DNA from 4 places in the Streptomyces sp. NPDC042336 genome. Region 4 is predicted to be linked to each of the others. Evidence: riboswitches for the same ligand, from Rfam matches in the RefSeq annotation. Region 4 holds a riboswitch; each other region holds the start of a gene.
What was found. Region 4 has a riboswitch for cyclic di-AMP ahead of ACZ6IM_RS18910 (C40 family peptidase). Riboswitches for the same ligand answer to the same signal wherever they lie in the genome.
Positions count from the first base shown of each region.

Region 1: another riboswitch for cyclic di-AMP. It lies ahead of ACZ6IM_RS27830 (M23 family metallopeptidase); the one in region 4 lies ahead of ACZ6IM_RS18910 (C40 family peptidase).
Region 2: another riboswitch for cyclic di-AMP. It lies ahead of rpfA (resuscitation-promoting factor protein RpfA); the one in region 4 lies ahead of ACZ6IM_RS18910 (C40 family peptidase).
Region 3: another riboswitch for cyclic di-AMP. It lies ahead of ACZ6IM_RS37920 (M23 family metallopeptidase); the one in region 4 lies ahead of ACZ6IM_RS18910 (C40 family peptidase).

Region 1 covers NZ_JBVJEA010000014.1:208,727-213,843, reverse strand. Annotated here, with positions in the region: gene ACZ6IM_RS27850 (aspartate aminotransferase family protein) at 1-1,264, shown strand, start outside; gene ACZ6IM_RS27845 (helix-turn-helix domain-containing protein) at 1,327-1,953, shown strand; gene ACZ6IM_RS27840 (DUF6126 family protein) at 1,950-2,069, shown strand; gene ACZ6IM_RS27835 (tyrosine-protein phosphatase) at 2,098-2,895, opposite strand; cyclic di-AMP (ydaO/yuaA leader) riboswitch at 3,320-3,479, shown strand; gene ACZ6IM_RS27830 (M23 family metallopeptidase) at 3,482-4,429, shown strand; gene ACZ6IM_RS27825 (SGNH/GDSL hydrolase family protein) at 4,657-5,117, shown strand, end outside.
Region 2 covers NZ_JBVJEA010000005.1:97,727-102,843, reverse strand. Annotated here, with positions in the region: gene ACZ6IM_RS13325 (cytochrome P450 family protein) at 1-1,074, shown strand, start outside; gene ACZ6IM_RS13320 (transglycosylase family protein) at 1,218-2,258, shown strand; cyclic di-AMP (ydaO/yuaA leader) riboswitch at 2,442-2,608, shown strand; gene rpfA (resuscitation-promoting factor protein RpfA) at 2,612-3,349, shown strand; gene eno (phosphopyruvate hydratase) at 3,622-4,902, shown strand; gene divIC (cell division protein DivIC) at 4,998-5,117, shown strand, end outside.
Region 3 covers NZ_JBVJEA010000033.1:45,705-50,821, reverse strand. Annotated here, with positions in the region: gene ACZ6IM_RS37930 (PrsW family intramembrane metalloprotease) at 1-503, shown strand, start outside; gene ACZ6IM_RS37925 (aldo/keto reductase) at 523-1,467, opposite strand; gene ACZ6IM_RS37920 (M23 family metallopeptidase) at 1,605-2,648, opposite strand; cyclic di-AMP (ydaO/yuaA leader) riboswitch at 2,659-2,815, opposite strand; gene ACZ6IM_RS37915 (PP2C family protein-serine/threonine phosphatase) at 3,040-4,116, opposite strand; tRNA gene ACZ6IM_RS37910 (tRNA-Met) at 4,446-4,519, opposite strand; gene ACZ6IM_RS37905 (dihydrofolate reductase family protein) at 4,588-5,117, opposite strand, start outside.
Region 4 covers NZ_JBVJEA010000008.1:55,189-60,305, forward strand. Annotated here, with positions in the region: gene ACZ6IM_RS18895 (C40 family peptidase) at 1-678, opposite strand, end outside; gene ACZ6IM_RS18900 (hypothetical protein) at 987-1,340, shown strand; gene ACZ6IM_RS18905 (tellurite resistance/C4-dicarboxylate transporter family protein) at 1,318-2,334, opposite strand; gene ACZ6IM_RS18910 (C40 family peptidase) at 2,395-3,585, opposite strand; cyclic di-AMP (ydaO/yuaA leader) riboswitch at 3,592-3,775, opposite strand; gene pcrA (DNA helicase PcrA) at 4,028-5,117, shown strand, end outside.

The DNA of each region.
Region 1 (5,117 bases), on a different contig from region 4:
GGTCTACGAGCGGGCCGAGGGCGCGCACTTCTGGGACGCGGACGGCAACGACTACCTGGACATGCTCGCCGGGTTCGCGGTCATGGGCCTGGGACGTCACCACCCCGTCGTCCGCAAGGCGCTGCACGACGTCCTCGATGCCTCGCTCGCCGACCTGACCCGCTTCGACTGCCCGCCGCTGCCCGGGCTGCTGGCCGAGAAGCTGCTCTCCTACAGCCCGCACCTGGACCGCGTCTTCTTCGGCAACAGCGGCACCGAGGCCGTCGAGACCGCCCTGAAGTTCGCCCGCTACGCGACCGGCAGACAGCGGATCCTGTACTGCACGCACGCCTTCCACGGACTGACCACCGGCTCGCTGTCCGTCAACGGCGAGGACGGCTTCCGCAAGGGGTTCGCACCCCTGCTGCCCGACACCGCCGTCCCGCTCGGCGACCTGGAGGCCCTGGCCCGCGAGCTGAAGAGGGGCGACGTCGCCGCCCTGATCGTGGAGCCGGTCCAGGGCAAGGGCGTGCACGAGGCCCCGCCCGGCTACCTCCTCGCCGCGCAGGAGCTGCTGCACCGGCACAAGGCGCTGCTGATCGCCGACGAGGTGCAGACGGGCCTCGGCCGGACCGGCAAGTTCTACGCCTACCAGCACGAGGACGGCGTGGAACCCGACCTGGTCTGCGTCGCCAAGGCGCTGTCCGGCGGGTACGTGCCGGTGGGAGCCACCCTGGGCAAGGACTGGATCTTCCAGAAGGTGTACTCCTCGATGGACCGCGTGCAGGTCCACTCGGCGAGCTTCGGGTCCAACGCGCAGGCCATGGCCGCCGGGCTCGCGGTGCTGTCGGTGATGGAGAACGAGGAGATCGTGGCGAACGCCGCCGCGGTGGGGGAGCGGCTGAAGTCCCGGCTGGCGGCGCTGGTGGACCGCTACGAACTGCTCGCCGACGTCCGGGGCCGCGGGCTGATGATCGGCATCGAGTTCGGCCGGCCAAGGTCCCTGAAGCTGCGCAGCCGCTGGACGATGCTGCAGGCCGCGCGCAAGGGGCTGTTCGCGCAGATGGTGGTCGTGCCGCTGCTGCAGCGGCACCGGATCCTGACCCAGGTGTCCGGCGACCACCTGGAGGTGATCAAGCTGATCCCGCCGCTGATCATCGACACCGCCGACGCCGACCGGTTCATCGACGCCTTCACCGAGGTGATGGAGGACGCGCACAACGGCGGCGGCCTGATGTGGGACTTCGGCAAGACCCTGGTCAAGCAGGCGGTGGCCAACCGCTGAGGATCTTTTGCCTCAGAGGCAAGTAATTTGCCTCAAGGGCAAAGCTCGGGCTGAATGGAGGCATGAGCTCCTCCGAGACCGGCCCCGCCGAGGGGCCGGTCGCCACCGTCGCACCCCAGCTGCGCGAGCTGCGGCGGCGGGCCGCCCTCACCCTGGAGGCCGCGGCCCGCGCCGCGGGACTGTCGCCCGCCCACCTGTCCCGCCTGGAGACCGGTCAGCGCCAGCCTTCACTCCCGATGCTGCTCTCCCTCGCCCGTGTCTACGGTACGACCGTCGCCGAGCTGCTGGGCGAGACCGCCGCCGACCGGGACGCCGTCGTGCGCGCCGCCGACATGGAACCCACGAGCGCGGGCGGCTGGACGTACTACCGGGCCGGAGCGCCGGGCCGCGCCATGCACGCCCTGCGCGTCCAGGTGCCGTACGGCTCCCAGGGCGACGTCGTGCGCGTGCACCCGGGCGAGGAGTGGCTCCACGTCCTGCGGGGCCGGTTGCGGCTGCGCCTCGGGGACACCGAGCACCGGCTCACCGCGGGGGACAGTGCCCACTTCGACTCGATGACCCCGCACCGGATCGCCGCGCAGGACCCCGACGGGGTCGAGCTGCTCTTCGTCCACACCCTGCTGCGGAGCCCGACAGCCGCGCTGTGCCTCGGCCCGGCGCCCGGCCCGAACCCTGGAGAGATGCCATGAGCACCATGGAGGACAAGTTCCCGCGCGCCCTGTGGGTGCGACTGCTCGTCTACATCGCCCTGGGGCACGTCTTCGGCGGCTTCCTCTACCTGCTGTTCGAGGTGGGCGCCAAGTAGCGCCGTCCGCGAGCGGGCGCCCCCGGGCTCAGTCCAGCATCCGCTCGCGCAGCCGCTCCCGCGTCCGCGGAGTGAGCCGCAGCCCCTTCTCCAGGTACGCGTCGACGCCGCCCCACGTCTCCTCGATGGTCTCGAAGGCCGCCGCCAGGTACTCGGCGCGCGCGTCGAACAGGGGGCTGAGCAGCTCCATGACCTCGGGGGAGTAGGCCGAGGCCGCGGTGGAGCTGCGGCGCACCTTGTAGCGGCGGTGCGCGGCGTTCGACTTCAGGTAGTCCTCGACGACGGCCTCGCGCTCCACGCCCAGGGCGAGCAGGGTGACGGCGACGGACAGCCCCGCACGGTCCTTTCCGGCCGCGCAGTGCATCAGTGCCGGGACGCTGTCCTCGGCGAGCGCGTGCAGGATCCGGGAGTGCTCCGCCGTGCGCTCCGTGACGATCGAGCGGTAGGAGCCGATCATCCGGTCGGCGCCCTTGCCGTCGGCGAGGATCTCGCGCAGCTGGTCGAGGTCTCCGTCGCGGACCATCTTCCAGAACTCGGCGCCGTCGGCCGGATCGCTCAGCGGCAGGTTCACATTGCGCACGCCCGGCAGCTCGACGTCCGGGCCCTCGAGCTTCTGGTCGGCCGCGTTGCGGAAGTCGAAGATCGTGTGCAGGCCCAGCGAGGCCAGGAACGCGGCGTCCTCCCCGGTGGCGTGCGCCAGGTGGCCGCTGCGGAACAGCACCCCCTGCCGCACCCGCCGCCCGTCCACGGTCGGCAGTCCGCCCACGTCCCGGAAGTTGCGCACACCGGTCAGCTCGGGTTCGGTCGACGGGACCTGCTGCGTCACGGGGGCTCCTCCCACTCCGCCCCGCCGCCGCTGCTCGCCGGCGGGCACCACTCGACGATACGGCATCCCCTGTGCGCGAAATCGTACTCCGAAGAGTATTGCAGGCTGATAAGGGTCTTCTGTCCGAATTGGCGCCTTGATGACAACTGGACCTGAAATGGCGGAGGGTGAATGCGTGGTGCGTGAGCAGCGTCATATCCGTGACCGTGCGTGGCCCGTCATGTTCACGTAATTCGATTGGTTTTCCGGGGTGTTCGGGAAAAGCGCCGGGATGGAAATCGACACAGGGTTACCGGTTATTCCCGTAAAGGATCAATCGGAACACCGGTCGCGGGAACCCCTCGCTTGTCCGTGTGCGTCCCGGTCCCTTACGTTCACCACCGATCCGGACGGACGCCTAATCCTGCCGCCGACCGGAGCCCGCACTCATCGACCACCCGTACACGGCAGGAGCGGGGGACCCACAGGTAGAACTGCCTGTTCCGGTTCCCGGAACGGCTTGGGGTAAAGCCGCGTTCCGACGCGGCCGGGCATCTCCAGCCCGCACCCGACAGCTCACCTCGCAGGCGCCGGAGAGGAATTCGCCATGCCCGCGAAGGGTAAGCACCGCCGTACCAGGGCCATGCGCCTGACCCGCACCATCGCCGTCGCCGGAACCGGTGGCGCCGCGCTCGCGCTCCCGCTGATGGGTGCCGCCGTCGCCAACGCCGCCCCCGCGCACTCCGTTTCCGAGCAGGCCGTGCAGTCCGTTCCCACGTCGGCCAAGAAGGCCGCCGCGAGCGGCGCCGAGAAGAACTCGGATTCCCGGACGTACACCGTGAAGAGCGGTGACTACCTTTCGAAGATCGCCGACGAGCAGCACGTCGACGGTGGCTGGAAGAAGCTCTACGCGGACAACCGCGAGGCCGTCGGTTCCGACCCGTCGCTGATCCACCCCGGTCTGAAGCTCTCGATCGGCGGCCAGGCCGCCAAGTCGTCGGCGCCGTCCTCCGCGCAGTCGCACAAGCCCGCGCAGAAGTCCGCCGAGAAGCCCGCCGCCGAGAAGCCGGCCCAGAAGTCGACGGTCGCCGAGAAGGCCTCCTCCTCGGACTCCTCGAACACCGGCACCCAGTCCGCGGGCACCACCAGCGGCTACACCTCCCCCGTCCAGGGCGGCACCGTCGGTACCCCGTACCACCAGTCCGGCAGCATGTGGTCCAGCGGCTACCACACCGGCACCGACTTCGTCGTCCCGACCGGCACCTCGCTGAAGGCCGTCGGCGCGGGCACCGTCGTCTCCGCCGGCTGGGGCGGCGCGTACGGCAACCAGGTCGTCATCCAGCTCGCCGACGGCCACTACGCCCAGTACGCCCACCTCTCCTCGCTCTCCGTCTCCGCCGGTCAGTCGGTGACGGCGGGCCAGCAGGTCGGCCTCTCGGGTGCCACCGGCAACGTGACCGGCCCGCACCTGCACTTCGAGATCCGCACCACGCCGGACTACGGCTCGGACATCGACCCGATCGCGTTCCTGCGCTCGCACGGCGTCTCCGTCTGACGACCGGTTCCGCGCGGCCGCCGCGCCCCGAAGGCCGGACCCCGATCCCCGGGTCCGGCCTTCGGTGTATCCGGCCCCCGATACTCGGATGTATTCCGGAATTGACGAACACTTTAGGCGTGGCCTTTCTCACCGACCGTCAACCCCTTCCTACGGTCGCGTAGGTCACATTCCAGGGTGAATCATGGGCCGATGTGGCAGACGATTCGAAGAGTGACAGCAGAGCAGTGATCGGGTCGTACGTGGCGGTGGGGGACAGCTTCACCGAGGGCGTGGGTGATCCCGGCCCCGACGGGGCGTTCGTCGGCTGGGCCGACCGACTCGCCGTACTGCTCGCGGACCGGCGCCCCGAGGGCGACTTCACGTACACGAACCTCGCCGTGCGCGGCAGGCTCCTCGACCAGATCGTGGCGGAACAGGTCCCGCGGGTCGTCGCACTCGCGCCGGACCTGGTCTCGTTCGCGGCCGGCGGCAACGACATCATCCGGCCCGGCACCGATCCCGACGAGGTCGCCGAGCGGTTCGAACTGGCGGTGGCCGCGCTGACCGCCGCGGCCGGCACCGTGCTGGTGACCACCGGGTTCGACACCCGCGGGGTGCCCGTCCTCAAGCACCTGCGGGGCAAGATCGCCACGTACAACGGGCACGTCCGCGCCATCGCCGACCGCTACGGCTGCCCGGTGCTCGA
Region 2 (5,117 bases), on a different contig from region 4:
AAGGGCAAGACCGGCATTCCGGGGGAGCGGAAGGCCGAGCTGATGACCCACCTGCTGAACATCGACCCGCCGGACCACACCCGGCTGCGCCGACTGGTCAGCAAGGCGTTCACACCCCGCCGGGTGGCCGAGTTCGCGCCCCGGGTGCAGGAGCTGGCCGACGGCCTCATCGACCGGTTCGCCGCCACCGGCTCCGCCGACCTGATCCACGAGTTCGCCTTCCCCCTGCCCATCTACGCCATCTGCGACCTGCTCGGCGTCCCCCGCGAGGACCAGGACGACTTCCGGGACTGGGCGGGCATGATGATCCGTCACGGGGGTGGCCCGCGAGGCGGGGTGGCGCGGTCGGTCAAGAAGATGCGCGGTTACCTCGCCGACCTCATCCACCGCAAGCGAGCGGCGCTGCCGCCCGGGCCCGCCCCCGGCGAGGACCTCATCTCCGGCCTCATCCGAGCCTCCGACCACGGCGAGCACCTCACCGAGAACGAGGCCGCCGCGATGGCCTTCATCCTGCTGTTCGCCGGTTTCGAGACCACGGTCAACCTCATCGGCAACGGGGTGTACGCCCTGCTCACCCACCCCGAGCAGCGGACCCGGCTCCAGGCCTCCCTCGCGGCAGGCGAGCGCGGCCTGCTGGAGACCGGCGTCGAGGAACTGCTGCGCTTCGACGGCCCGGTGGAGCTGGCCACCTGGCGCTTCGCCACCCGGCCGCTGTCCATCGGCGGACAGGACGTCGCGGCCGGCGACCCCGTCCTCGTCGTCCTCGCCGCCGCCGACCGGGACCCGGAGCGGTTCACCGACCCGGACACCCTGGACCTCGCCCGCCGCGACAGCCAGCACCTCGGGTACGGCCACGGCATCCACTACTGCCTCGGCGCCCCGCTCGCCCGGCTGGAGGGACAGACGGCGCTGGCCACGCTCCTCACCCGGCTGCCGGACCTCCGCCTCGCCGCGGACCCGGCCGAACTCCGGTGGCGCGGCGGCCTCATCATGCGCGGTTTGCGCACCTTGCCGGTGGCGTTCACGCCGTCGGCGTCATCGGCCGGGAACGCTTCGTCGCCGACGCAAAAGTGACACGCGCTCAACTTTGTGATCTTCACGTGATCTGCGCGGCATGAACTTGTGACAAGCGATGATCTCCCTATACGTTCACGGATCAACGTGGTGTCGAGCGTCATCCGCCGCGTGGTCCCCGTCGTCTCGTGAAAGGTCGTCGCATGCTCTCCGGGAACGGTCGTCACCGCCGCCCCCGCCAGGCACCCGCTCTGGTCGTCGCCGCCGGAGTGACCGGCTCCGCCATCGCGATCCCGCTGCTCGGCGCGACCGGCGCCCACGCGGCCGACTCGGCGAACTGGGACCAGGTCGCCGAGTGCGAGACCGGCGGCGCCTGGAGCCAGAACAGCGGCAACGGGTACTACGGCGGCCTGCAGCTGTCCCAGGATGCCTGGGAGCAGTACGGCGGTCTCGACTACGCCCCCAGCGCCGACCAGGCCAGTCGCTCCCAGCAGATAAGAATCGCCGAGAAGGTGCATGCGGCCCAGGGCATCGCCGCATGGCCGACCTGCGGTCTGCTCGCCGGCCTCGGCAACGACTCCGGGACCACGGGCGGCGGCTCGGACGCGGCCGGTGACGGGGCGTCGGAGGGTTCGGGGACCTCGGGGGAGACGGACACCACCAAGTCGTCCGAATCGCCCACGACCACCAAAACGCCCGAGTCGTCCGGGTCATCCGGTTCGACCGACTCGTCCGGAGCGGCCGGGGCGCCGGAGTCGACTTCGGGAGCGTCCTCTTCGTCCCCTTCGCCCTCTTCTTCGAAGTCGTCTGACGCTTCGTCCGACGGCTCCGACGGCTCGGGCGCCGCATCGAGCGGCTCGTCCGGTGACGCGGACCAATCCGCCAAGCCGGACACTTCGTCCGAATCCGACGCCTCCGCCAGTGCCGAACCGCGGGAGACCGAGGGCTCGTCCGGCGCCGGCCGGCACCGCGGCGACAGTGCGGAGGAGGGCGCCGCCAAGGAAGGCCTCACGGACACCGCGGCGGGGCGGCACGCCTCGCGCGACGGTGGCGCGCGAGAGGCCGCGGGCAACCGTTACGTCGTCCGCACCGGCGACAGCCTGTGGGCCATCGCCGACTCCCTTGAGGTCGACGGCGGATGGCACACGCTCTACGCCGACAACGAGACCGTCGTCGGTGCCGACCCCGACCACATCCTGCCCGGTCAGACGCTCACGGTCACGGGCGAATCGGGCGAAAAGTAGGGGGAGTTCACGTCACGGTTAGAGACCGTATGTCCCTTTTGGATCTCGTGAGAGATAGGTCTCAGAAGCCGTGATCGTCTTTGAAAATCCGCGGAGCGCGTGTCTACGGTCATGACCGCTCGCCACCGCGGGCCCCGACAGCCGCAACGCCGAATCCTGCCAGCGGCCGTACGGGAACAGTCGTCGCGTCGAGCGCCGAAGGCAGGAGCGGGGGACCCAAGGTAAGCGCCGCACCGGGCAGTTGAGCCGGAGCGGCTAGGGGTGAAGCCGAGTTCCGCGAGGAACCCGGCCGGGCAACTCAACCGGCCCGAACCCGACAGCTCACCTCGCAGGCGTCGGTGAGGGGATCAACCATGCTGTTTTCCGGCAAGGGCAAGCACCGTCGTCCGTCCAAGGCCACCCGTGTCATCGCCGTCGCCGGCGTCACCGGTGCCGCCGTCGCCGCCCCGCTGATGGCGGCCGGCAACGCCTCCGCCGCCACCGCGTCCGAGTGGGACGCCGTCGCCCAGTGCGAGTCCGGCGGCAACTGGTCCATCAACACCGGCAACGGTTACTACGGCGGTCTGCAGTTCTCCGCCTCCACCTGGGCCGCCTACGGCGGTACGCAGTACGCCTCCACCGCCGACCAGGCGAGCAAGTCCCAGCAGATCCAGATCGCCGAGAAGGTGCTCGCGGGCCAGGGCAAGGGTGCCTGGCCGGTCTGCGGCACCGGCCTGTCGGGCGCCGCGTACACCGGTGGCGGCTCGCAGGACGGCGGCTCCGGCAGCTCCCAGAGCTCGCAGAGCCAGAGCAGCGGCTCCACCGCCGAGCGCTCCACCGAGCAGAAGGCCTCCCGCTCCTCCGAGCGTCCGGCCGCCGAGCAGAAGACCGAGAAGGCCGAGAAGGCCGAGAAGAAGACCGTCACCACCCCGACCGGCAAGAAGGTCGAGAAGGGCGACGGCGAGTACAAGGTCGTCAAGGGCGACACCCTCAGCTCGATCGCCGCGGAGCACGACGTCAAGGGCGGCTGGGCGAAGCTGTTCAAGCTGAACGACGACATCGTCGACGACGCCGACCTGATCTACCCGGGCCAGCAGCTGCACCTCAAGTAAGCGGCGGCCGCTCCCGCGACTCCCGCCCCGGTGCGTGTTCCCCCGTACGCACCGGGGCGGGATTTTTCGCGTCCCGCCCGCGCGGGGCACCCGCCCGGTTTCCGGGAACGTCTTTGTTCCGTTCGGAAACAATTTACTCTCGGTTCTGTCCAGCGGGTGGGCGATCGGCTGGCCGATCGCCCGGAGCCGGTTAGGCTCGGTCCCGCAGAGCCGCCGCGGTCCCGCGCGACCGCGCGTCACACCGAAGCGTCACATTGAAGAAGGAGATGCTCGTGCCGTCCATCGACGTCGTCGTAGCCCGGGAAATCCTGGACTCCCGAGGCAACCCCACGGTCGAGGTCGAGGTCGGCCTCGACGACGGCAGCACGGGTCGTGCCGCCGTTCCGTCCGGCGCCTCCACCGGTGCCTTCGAGGCCATCGAACTCCGTGACGGCGACCCGAGCCGTTACCTCGGCAAGGGCGTCGAGAAGGCCGTGCTGGCCGTCATCGAGCAGATCGGCCCGGAGCTGGTCGGTTACGACGCCACCGAGCAGCGCCTGATCGACCAGGCCATGTTCGACCTGGACGCCACCGACAACAAGGGCTCGCTCGGCGCCAACGCCATCCTCGGCGTCTCCCTGGCCGTCGCCCACGCCGCCTCCGAGGCCAGCGACCTGCCGCTCTTCCGCTACCTGGGCGGCCCGAACGCGCACCTGCTGCCCGTGCCGATGATGAACATCCTGAACGGCGGCTCGCACGCCGACTCCAACGTGGACATCCAGGAGTTCATGATCGCCCCGATCGGCGCGGAGTCCTTCTCCGAGGCCCTGCGCTGGGGCGCCGAGGTCTACCACACCCTCAAGAAGGTCCTGAAGAACAAGGGCCTGGCCACCGGCCTCGGCGACGAGGGCGGCTTCGCTCCGAACCTGGGCTCCAACCGCGAGGCCCTCGACCTCATCCTGGAGGCGATCAAGGAGGCCGGCTACACCCCCGGCGAGCAGATCGCCCTCGCGCTCGACGTCGCCGCGTCCGAGTTCTACAAGGACGGCTCCTACACCTTCGAGGGCAAGGAGCGCACCGCCGCCGAGATGACCGAGTACTACGCCGAGCTGGTCGAGGCGTACCCGCTGGTCTCCATCGAGGACCCGCTGTTCGAGGACGACTGGGACGGCTGGAAGACCATCACCGCCAAGCTCGGCGACAAGGTCCAGCTCGTCGGCGACGACCTGTTCGTCACCAACCCGGAGCGCCTGGCCCGCGGCATCGAGGAGAACTCGGCCAACGCCCTGCTGGTCAAGGTCAACCAGATCGGTTCGCTGACCGAGACCCTGGACGCCGTGGAGCTGGCCCAGCGCAACGGCTTCAAGTGCATGATGTCCCACCGCTCCGGCGAGACCGAGGACGTCACCATCGCCGACCTGGCCGTCGCCACCAACTGCGGCCAGATCAAGACCGGCGCCCCGGCCCGCTCCGAGCGCGTGGCCAAGTACAACCAGCTGCTGCGCATCGAGGAGATCCTCGACGACGCCGCGGTGTACGCCGGCCGCAGCGCGTTCCCGCGCTTCAAGGGCTGACAGCCCGGTAGAAGGCAGCGTCGTACGTACGTCCCCGTACCCGGTCCCGTACCGTGTGCGGGGACGTACGCGCGTGCACGGGAGGCGGAGACCAGATGGCCGTGAAGGACCGGGACCGTTTCTCCACCGCGACCAGGATCCGGATCATCGGGGAACAGACCGCGGCCCGGGTCTACCGTTCGCAGACCAGGCGCCAGGCCCGGCGCTCCCGGCTG
Region 3 (5,117 bases), on a different contig from region 4:
CCGAACTGCCCGCGTACGTCGTGGCCGGATGGCTCACGCCGGCGGAGCCGTACGCGCTCGGCTCGATGCGGGCCCGCCGCATCGCCCGGCAGTACGCCCGCCGGCACGCCGGGAAGGAGGGGGCGCGGGCGGTGGCACGCTACGAGGCCTGCGCGACCTCGGTGGCGTTCCTGCGGCAGCGCGGGCGCCGGGGCCGGGCGGGCGCCGACTTCACCGTGCGGGAGCGGGCCTTGCTGGAGGCCCTGTGGCAGCTGCGGGACGTGGCCCGGCCGGCGCTGGAGTACGCGGCCCGGGCCGCGGCACCGCCGCCGCTCCCACCGCGGCCGGTACCGCCGTGGGCGTATCCCTACGGCGGGGCGCACGGCGCGTACGGCCCGCGGACCGCACCCGCCACGTACGCCCCGCACCCCCTACAGGCCCCGTACGCTCCCTACGCGCCGTACGGACCCTCGCCCCAGGCTCCCTACGCGCCGTACGTGCCGTACAGCCCCCACCGGCCGTAGGTCCGCGTCGTCCGCGCGCTCAGGCGGACGCCCGTGTCAGTCGCGCGACCTCGTCCTCCGTCAGGCTCAGCCCGGCCACGCCCAGCAGGGCCGGCAGCTGCTCCACCGTGCGCGCGGAGGCGATCGGCGCCGCCACCGTCGGCTGGGCGGCGAGCCACGCGAGGGCGACCGTGGCGACGGGAGCGTCGTGGGCCTCGGCGATCTCGTCCAGCGCGGCCAGCACCCGGCGGCCCCGCTCGGTCTCCAGGTGCTTGGCCGCACCGCCCGCCCGCGGGCTGTCCACCTCCGTGCCGGGCCGGTACTTGCCGGTGAGGAAGCCGGCCGCGAGGGCGTAGTACGGCACGGCGGCGAGACCGGCCTGCTCGGCGAGGTCGCGCAGCTCGCCCTCGTAGGTGTCGCGGGAGACCAGGTTGTAGTGCGGCTGGAGGGCGACGTACCGGGCGAGGCCCTCGCGGTCGGAGAACGCCAGGGACTCCGCGAGCCGCTCGGCGGAGATGTTGGAGGCGGCGATGTGCCGCACCTTGCCGGCCTTCACCAGGTCGTCGAGCGCGCCGATGATCTCCTCGACCGGCACCTCGGGCTTGTCGAAGTGGGTGTAGTACAGGTCGATGTGGTCGGTACCGAGGCGGCGCAGCGAGGCGTCGGCCGCCGCCTTGATGTTCGCGGCGGACAGGCCGGGGTACTCGGGGTGCTGGCTGACCTTGGTGGCGAGGACGACGTCGTCACGGTTGCCGCGGGCCGCGAACCACTGGCCGAGGACGGTCTCGGACTCGCCGCCGCTGTTGCCGTCGACCCAGGCGGAGTAGGAGTCGGCGGTGTCGACGAAATTGCCGCCGGCCGCCGTGTAGGCGTCCAGGACGGCGAAGGACCGGTCCCGGTCGGCGGTCCAGCCGAAGACGTTGCCGCCCAGGGCGAGCGAGAAGACCTCGAGGTCGGAGGAGCCGAGTTTGCGCAGAGAAGTCATGTAGTGGTTCAACGACCGCACCGGAGCAGGCCATTCCGGCACCTGCGCAAAAATCCCGCAAACCGGCAGCCCTGACGTCGGGGGGTTGCCGTCAGGACCGCCGGGGTTCGGCGGGGCGCATCAAGGGGCGGGGTGGATCAGGGAGTGAGGCCCTTGCTCTGCAGCCAGGCCATCGGGTCGATGCCGGAGCCGCCGGCCGTGTGGACCTCCAGGTGGAGGTGGGCGCCCGTGACGTTGCCGGTGGCGCCGACGCGGCCGATGACGTCACCGGTGGTGACCTTCTGGCCGACGCTGACGCTGATGGAGGACTGGTGCGCGTACCAGAGCTCGGTGCCGTCGTCGAGGGTGAGCACGGTCTTGTAGCCGTACGAGCCGTCCCAGCCGGCCGACGTGATCGTGCCGCTGTGCACCGCCTTGAGCAGCGTGCCCGTCGGGGCGGCGAAGTCGAGACCGGTGTGGTGGCCCGAGGCCCACAGGGAGCCGGCCTGGTTGAACGTGGAGGAGATCGTGTACGAAGAGGTCGGCAGCGTGTACTGCTTGGCCAGCTTCGCGAGCCGCTCGGCCTCGGCCTTCTTCGCGGCCTCCTCCGCCGCCTTCTTCTTGGCGGCGGCGGCCTTGGCCTCGGCCTCCTTCTCCGCCTTGGCGGCGGCTTCCGCGGCCTTCTTCTCGGCCGCGGCGGCGGCTTCGGCGGCCGCCTTCGTCTCGACCTGCGCCTGCTGCTGCTCCGCCTGCGCCATGATCCGGGCCCGCAGCGACTCACCGGCGTCGGCGGTGCCGGTGCCCTCCGCGCTGTCGGCGGCTACGGCCTGGGTGATGCCGCTGAGCGGGGTGGCGGAGCCCTCGGGCTCCGAGGTGTCGTCGTCACCGGGCAGGAGCGAGCCGACGTTCGGCAGGTCCGGCACGGAGATGGACACCGGCGGCTTGCCGGTCTGCGCGCTGGCCATGCCCCCCGCGCCGACGGCCGCTATGACCCCGACGCCGAGGACGGTGGAGCTGCGGGCGAGCCCGCCGCGCTGTTTGGCGACGCGGTGCCGGCCGCGTACGGGGCGGATGGAGTCCGCGGTGGGATTCCACTCCTCCCAGGGGCCCTCTTCGGTGCGGTAGCTGTCGTAGCCGAAGGTGTCGGTGCCGTGCCCTGAGGGCACGGACGGGGCCTCGGGGGCAGGCCGGTTGGACGCCACGTGGGCGTACTCCTTTCCTTCCTTCCGCCTACCGGGTTAGCTGACGGGTTCGGAGCAGGAAGGTCTCCTACGGGCACATGCAGCCGTGTTGCCACGGCGTCAAACGCCCGATTCACCCCAATGTGGTGGTTCCCCGGTTCCCTTGCGGGATTCGGCGCGTGCGCACGGAGCCGCCTTCTGTGACGGCTGGGACGACCGCGCTGCGTTATCGAACGTTAATAGACACGAGGCTCCGATTCCAAGCCGTTCCTCTTGATCATTAACGGAAACGGCCGGGATGTAAGCCTCACTACCGGTGAAAACGGGGCGAGTTGACCGCGCCTCAGTATTCCCCTTCACGTCATGTTCTTCTGACGGCGCATCAGTTGTTATGCGGAGGGAGGTCACGCTGTCACGGCTCGTGACAGTGATCATGATCGCCTCGCCGTGGACGCCGTACGGCGAGCAGCGCCATGTCGTCCGCCATGCCGCCCCCGGAGTGCCGGCGCACGTCCTCGGCGAGGGTGTCGAGCAGGGTCGCCGGATGCCCGAAGACGCGGCCGGCCAGCCGCGTCTGCGGATCGTAGAACTCGCCCTTCGCGTCCCGGGCTTCGGTCAGTCCGTCCGTGTAGAGCAGCAGCGTGGCCCCACCGGGGAAGGCGACCTCCTCCGCCCGGTCGGGCCACACGCCCAGCTCGCCCATGCCGAGCGGCAGCGCCGACTCGCGGGCGGGCAGCGGGCCGAGGGTGCCGTCGGCGTAGAGCAGCAGGGGCGGCGGATGGCCGCGGTTGACGATGCGGACCGTGCCGCCACCGTGCGGGAGTTCGGCGAGTACGGCGGTGGTGAAGCCCTCGAAGGCGTCCAGTCCGTCGCGCCGGGTGCCCTCGCGCGCCAGCGCCCGCTCCAGTCGCTGCGCCACCGCCTCCAGCGTCGCCTCCTGTTCGGCGGCCTCCCGGAAGGCGCCGATCACCACGGCGACGGCGGCCACCGCGCCCATGCCCTTGCCGCGCACGTCCCCGACGATGAGCCGGACGCCGCGGGCGCTGTCCTGCACCGCGTACAGGTCGCCGCCGATGAAGGCGTCCGCCTGGGCGGCCTCGTAACAGACGGCGATCTCGAAGCCCGCGATCCGCTCGGCGGGCTGGGGCAGCACGGCGCGCTGGGCGGCCTCGGCGATCTCGCGGACGGAGACGAGGCGCTCGTCGCTGCGGCGGACCAGGCCGTTCACCAGGACGGCGAGCACGGCGACCGTCGCGATGGTGATCAGCTCGGTGAGGGAGTCGACGTAGTGGATGACGCCCTTGCCGAGCTGCAACCCGATGACCGCGGCGACCACGGCGACACCGGTGAGGGCGGTGCCGCGCCGCGAGTAGAGCGGGGCGGCGATCAGGGGCGCGGCCGTGTAGAGGGGCCCGGCGGTGAAGTACCTCGGGGTGAAGATGTCGTACAGGATGGCGACGACGATCAGCAGCACGGGGAGGGCGTGCACGAAGAGGCGCCTGTACCCGGTCCGCCGGCGTGGCGGTGGCGCGGGGGGCGACAGGGGCCGCGGTTCGTCGCCGAGGCCCGGGTCGGGCACGGGATCGCCGGGGAGCCGGCCGCCGGCTCGGGCGTACGCTCCCTCGTCGTCCACGTCACCTGGCCGCACCACTCGTCTCCCGCCACCCCGCACGTCCGCGCCGCTTGCCGTCCCGGACTCCAGGTTTCCCGGAGCGGGGGCGGGGGGCGAACGGTGAGGGGCCGACCGGATGACACGGACCGCGTGCGGAGACGCACCGAGGGCCGGAACCCTTTCGGATTCCGGCCCTCGGCCTTCAGTAGCGGGGACAGGATTTGAACCTGCGACCTCTGGGTTATGAGCCCAGCGAGCTACCGAACTGCTCCACCCCGCGTCGTTGTGTTCACCACTGTACGTCATCCACGGGGCGGAATGCACATCGGTATCTCCCCCGGCCCTCCCCTACCCCTCCAGATGGCGGTTCGGCGCCTTGGCCCGCTCCGCGTACCCGTCCAGTACGACGACGGTGGCGCCCGCCGCCGCGAGCACCCCGCTCCCGTCCGCCCCCGCCACGAAGGTGTCCGGCTCCCGCCAGGCGGTGACGACGCGGCGCACCCCGGCGTCGAGGATGAGCCGGGCGCAGGGTGCTGGCCGGGAGGCCCGGCGGGCACAGGGCTCCAGGCTGCTGTACACGGTGGCGCGGGCGAGCCGCGGGTCCTCGGGGTCGACCTTCGCGAGCGCCGCCTCCTCGGCGTGCACGACGGGGTCACCGCCCTCCCGCGAGAACCCCCGCGCCAGCTCGCTCCCGTCGGCGGCCACCACGACCGCCCCCACGCTGAACGCGGTGTCCGACGGCGGACACAGCTCGGCCAGCTCACAGGCGAGGCCCAGCCAGTGCCGGTCGGCGGCGGCGACCCGGTCACCGGTGCCGGGGGCGGTGGGCCGGTACCTCATCAGTACGACGTCCTCGATCCGCCGGGTCTCGACCAGCG
Region 4 (5,117 bases):
CTCCCGGGAGCCGGCGGAAGAGGCGCGGGAGGCGCGATCCGCCGTGCCGTCGCCGTCGCGGGCGCGTTCCTCGGCGGTGAGCCGGGACAGCAGGCGGCGGGCCGTCTCCAGCTTGCCGGTGACGGTCTCCCGGTGACGTCTCAGCTCGGCCCGGCGCGCCTTCAGGGAGGTCACCTCGACGCGGGCGGCGCCGCGCAGTCGCTCGATCTCCCGCAGCTCCTTGCGTACGCGGCCCACCTCGGCCGTCTGCCGGCTGCCCGCCCGCTCGACGAACGCGGCGCCGTCGAGATACCGGTCCGGGTCGGACGAGAGCGCGAGTTGCAGCGCCGGGTCCAGGCCGCCGCTGCGGTACTGCGCCGCCGCGACCGAACCCAGCGCCTCCCGCGCCGAGTTCAGCCGTTCCTCCTTGCGGGCGGCCTCGTCCCGCAGTTCCTCCAGGCGCTGTTCGGCGGCGTCCGCCTTCTCCTTCGCCCCGTTGTACTTCTCCGTGGCCACCTCGGCCTCCTGGTAGAGCTTGTCCACCTTGGCCCTGACCTGCGCCGCCGTCGGCTGCGGATCGGCGTGTCCGGTCCCGCCCAGTCCCGTCGCGGCGGCCGTGCCCGCGAGGGTGATCGTGGCCGCCGTACGGGCCCTGCCGCCGCCCGTCGCGCGCTGTCGCGGCCTGCGGTGCGTTCCCACCTGCGATCCACGTCCTTCCGTACGACTCGACCCCGGCCAGCGCCGGGTCGGCTCCGGTCCATTCCGGCTGCCTGGGGAAGGACGCTAGGCGGGTCGGTAACGGTCCGGTGACGGGATGCGCGGAAGTGGCGGCACCGGATCGTGCGGGGACCGTATGTGACCGTCGTTCGCTCCAGGGCCCGTCGCCTTCACACAGGGTGATGATCGAAATGCCGGATCGGAGGCGGGTGGGGGACGTGAGCTGTTATGGGAGCGCCGGGGCGGGCCGGTGTCCGGGCCCGCCGGGGCCCTCATTAGGCTCCGGCCCCATGGACGTACTCATCCACCTCTTCGTCGGCCTGCACATCATCGGTATCGCCGCGCTCCTGGGCGGCTTCCTGACCCAGATGAAGGCGATGGGCCGGGGCGCGGCCCGGTTCACCCCCGCGATGCTGCACGGCGCGCTGACGATGCTGGTCACCGGCGCCGTCCTGGTCGGCCTCAACCAGGCGCAGGACTACTCCGTCGACAACGTCAAGATCGGCGTGAAGCTCGCCGTGCTGATCGTGATCCTCGGCCTGGTCTACGTGAAGCGCGACGAGGAGAAGGTGGAAAAGCCGCTGTTCGCCCTGGTGGGCGCGCTGACCCTGGTGAACGTCTTCATCGCGGTGCTGTGGACCTGACCGCCGCCTCGGAGTCCCCTCCCGCGGACCGCAGCGCCGCCCGGGCCTGGACGACCGCCCCCGCCGCGACCGCCAGCCACCCGGCCACCGCGATCCACTGCAGCGCCCGGCCGGGTGCGTCCAGCCACGGGACGTCGACGACGACGGCCACGGACAGCGTCGCCGCCGCCGTCATGCCGAGCGGGAAGACGGTCGACCAGCGGCGCACGTCGTAGCGGAGGCGGGGCCAGGCGATCTCGGCGGCCAGCAGTACGGCGTACCAGGCGAGGTCGAGCGCGAGCAGGCAGACGGTCACGTCGTGCAGGACGGCCCGGTCGTCGGCGTTCCACAGGTATATGCCGGTCCCGGCCGCCGCGAGCAGCTTGGCTCCGGCGAGGGCGGAGATGGCGAGCGCGCCGCCCGCCACCCAGTGGTCCCCTGAGCCCCGCGCCACCTGCCGCAGATCGAAGCGGAACAGTGCGATCAGGTAGAGCACGATCCCCAGCCAGAACGGCACCAGCGCCGTGTGCGCCAGCCAGGGCGTCGAGGTGGCCGTGGCCAGCGTGGCGGCGAGCACGGCGAGCCCCTCGGTGGCCACGCAGCTCAGGAAGACGGCGCCGGGCATCCGCCGCCCCCAGTGCTGCACCACCAGGTACAGCAGCCACGGCCACAGCAGGGCCGCCAGCACCAGCAGCACCGCCGCCAGGCGCGACCAGCCGAGCAGGGAGAAACGGGTGCCGAGCACGGTCGTCGCGGCGACGGCGGTGAGCGCCCCCGGCGTCCCGGCCCGCTTCACCCACTGCGCCCGGTCGGCCAGCAGCAGGTAGACGAAGTTGGCGGCCAGTATCAGCCATGCGGCGCAGGCCAGGACCAGGGCGATCCGGGACAGGACCTCGCGGCCGGTCAGATGCAGGGCGACCGACACGATGCCGGTCGCCATCACCGCGGCCCCGGCCGCCGGTGGGCGCTGCGCCCACCAGGCGCGCAGCGCTGAGGGATGGGTGGCCGATGACATGCGCCCGATGCTAGGGCCTGCCCGGCGGATCGGATCGCAGGAAAGACGCGCCCTCGCCGATCAGGCCGGGCGCACCACGCTGTAGATGGACGACTCGCCGTCGTAGAAGATCGACTCCTCGCGGACGTACGCGCCCGGCTTGGGTGCGTGGATCATCATGCCGTCGCCGATGTACAGGCCGACGTGGCTGATGTCGTCGTAGAAGAAGACCAGGTCACCGGGTTGTGCCTGGGCGACGGAGACGGTCGTGCCGGCGTTGACCTGGTCGTAGGTGACGCGCGGCAGCGTCACGCCCGCGGCCTTCCAGGCGGCCTGGGTCAGGCCCGAGCAGTCGTAGGAGTCGGGGCCCGTGGCGCCCCACACGTACGGCTTGCCGATCTGGGCGCGGGCGAAGGCGATCGCCTTCTCGGCCTTGGTGCCGTTCGAGGTGCCCGGCGTCGACGAGCCCGTGGAGCCGGTGCCGCCGGAAGTCCCCGAGGACCCGGATCCGGCGCCGCTCTCCTGCTGCCGGGCGGCCTCCTCCTGCCGTTCGCGCTCGGCCGCCTCCTCCGCCTGCTGCTTCGCCAGCTCGGCTGCCTTGCGCTCGGCCTCCTCCTGCTTCTTCTTCTCGATCGCGGCCAGCCGGGCCTTCTCCTTGGCGGTCAGCTCCGAGAGCAGCGCCCGCGCGGTGGCCAGCTTCTTCTGGACGGTCGACTTGGCCGTCTTGAGGTCGTGCTGCGAGTCGGTGAGCGTCTCGAGGCTCTCGGTGGCCTCCCGGCGCTTCTTCATCGTCTCGGACTGCTGGGTGACGTAGTCGTCGACGGCGGTCTTCTGCCGGCCGGTCAGCCGGTTCATCAGCTGGTTCTGGTCGAAGTAGTCCTGCGGCGAGTCCGCGAGCAGCAGCGTCGCGGTCTCCGGGACCGAGGCGCCCGTGCGGTACTGGGCGGAGGCGAAGGAACCCAGCTCCTCGCGCGCGTCGTTGAGCTTCTGGGTGCGCTGGGCGACGTCGTCGAGGAGGGTGTCGACCTTCTTGCGCTGCTTGGTGGTCTTCTCCTTGGCCGCGTTGTACTTCTCGGTCGCCGACCCGGCCTGGCGGTAGAGGTCGTCGACCTTCTTCTCGACCTCTTCGAGGGTCGGCCGGTCGTCCGACGGCGTGGCGCCCGCCGTCTGGGACAGCAGGGCGACGGAGGTGAGTGCCGCGGTGGCGAGGGCCGGGGTCCGTATGCCCGCGACGCGGGAACCGGTGGGACGCGACTTGCGGTGCGACGCCAAGGAGGCGACTCCTTCCAGTGCTCCGCCTACCGGGTTAGCTGTCGGGTTCGGGCGGTGGTTCGGAAGGGTTGCCCTACGGCGGCCCGCCCTCTCGTCTCGTCGAGGGCGGTGCGGCCGATTCACCCCAAGGTCTCGGTGGGTCCCCGGCTCCGGTGCCGTGCGGGCAGGCCGGACTCGGCGGAGGCCGCGCGGCCCGGCGAGGTTCGCCGGAGGGGGTCGAGCGGCCTGCCCCGCACCGTAGCCAACTCGTGTGGCCGCTGTGAAGGTTGGTGGGTGATATGCCCGATACATTTTCGTGACCTTCCGTTCGGGTGCCGCCGGGCCGGTCCCGGGCGTCACTCTTCGTGTTCCGGCCGGTCGCGGGGCGTGCCCGTGGCGGAACGGTGGGCATTTTCCGGGGTGGCACCGGGTTGTCGGTGGGGCGCCCTAGACTCGGAGAGCGATGAGCAGCCTCTTTGACGACAGCTTCCTGGCGAGCCTCCAGACCCCCCGGGGTCACGAGGAGGAACCCCCGCCGCCCGAGGACGATCACGGACCGGAGCAGGTTCCGCACGATCTGTTCGGCGGGAAGTTCGACGCGCCCCCGGACCGGGACACCCACTACCGGGACGGCGCCCCGCGCCCCGCCCTGGACGCCGCCGCCCTCCTGGAGGGGCTGAACGACAACCAGCGCGCCGCGGTCGTCCACTCCGGCTCCCCGCTGCTCATCGTGGCCGGTGCCGGCTCCGGCAAGACCCGTGTGCTCACCCACCGCATCGCCCACCTGCTGGCCGAGCGGAACGTCCACCCCGGGCAGATCCTCGCGATCACCTTCACCAACAAGGCCGCGGGCGAGATGAAGGAGCGCGTGGAGCAGCTCGTCGGCCCGCGCGCCAACGCGATGTGGGTGATGACGTTCCACAGCGCGTGCGTCCGCATCCTGCGCCGCGAGTCGAAGAAGCTCGGCTTCACCTCGTCGTTCTCGATCTACGACGCCGCCGACTCCAAGCGGCTCATGGCGCTGGTCTGCCGCGACCTGGACCTGGACCCGAAGCGCTTCCCGCCGAAGTCGTTCAGCGCGAAGATCAGCAACCTGAAGAACGAGCTGATCGACGAGGAGGACTTCGCCGCCCAGGCCGCCGACGGCTTCGAGAAGACGCTCGCCCAGGCCTACGCCATGTACCAGTCGCGGCTGCGCGAGGCCAACGCCCTCGACTTCGACGACCTGATCATGACCACGGTCAATCTGCTGCGCGCCTTCCCGGACGTCGCCGAGCACTACCGCCGCCGCTTCCGGCACGTCCTGGTCGACGAGTACCAGGACACCAACCACGCCCAGTACGCGCTGGTGCGCGAGCTGGTCGGCGTGGCCTCGGAGCACCCCGTCGACGTGCCGCCGGAGGCCGAGGTCCCGCCCGCCGAGCTGTGCGTGGTGGGCGACGCCGACCAGTCGATCTACGCCTTCCGCGGTGCCACCATCCGCAACATCCTCCAGTTCGAGGAGGACTACCCGGACGCGACGACGATCCTGCTGGAGCAGAACTACCGCTCCA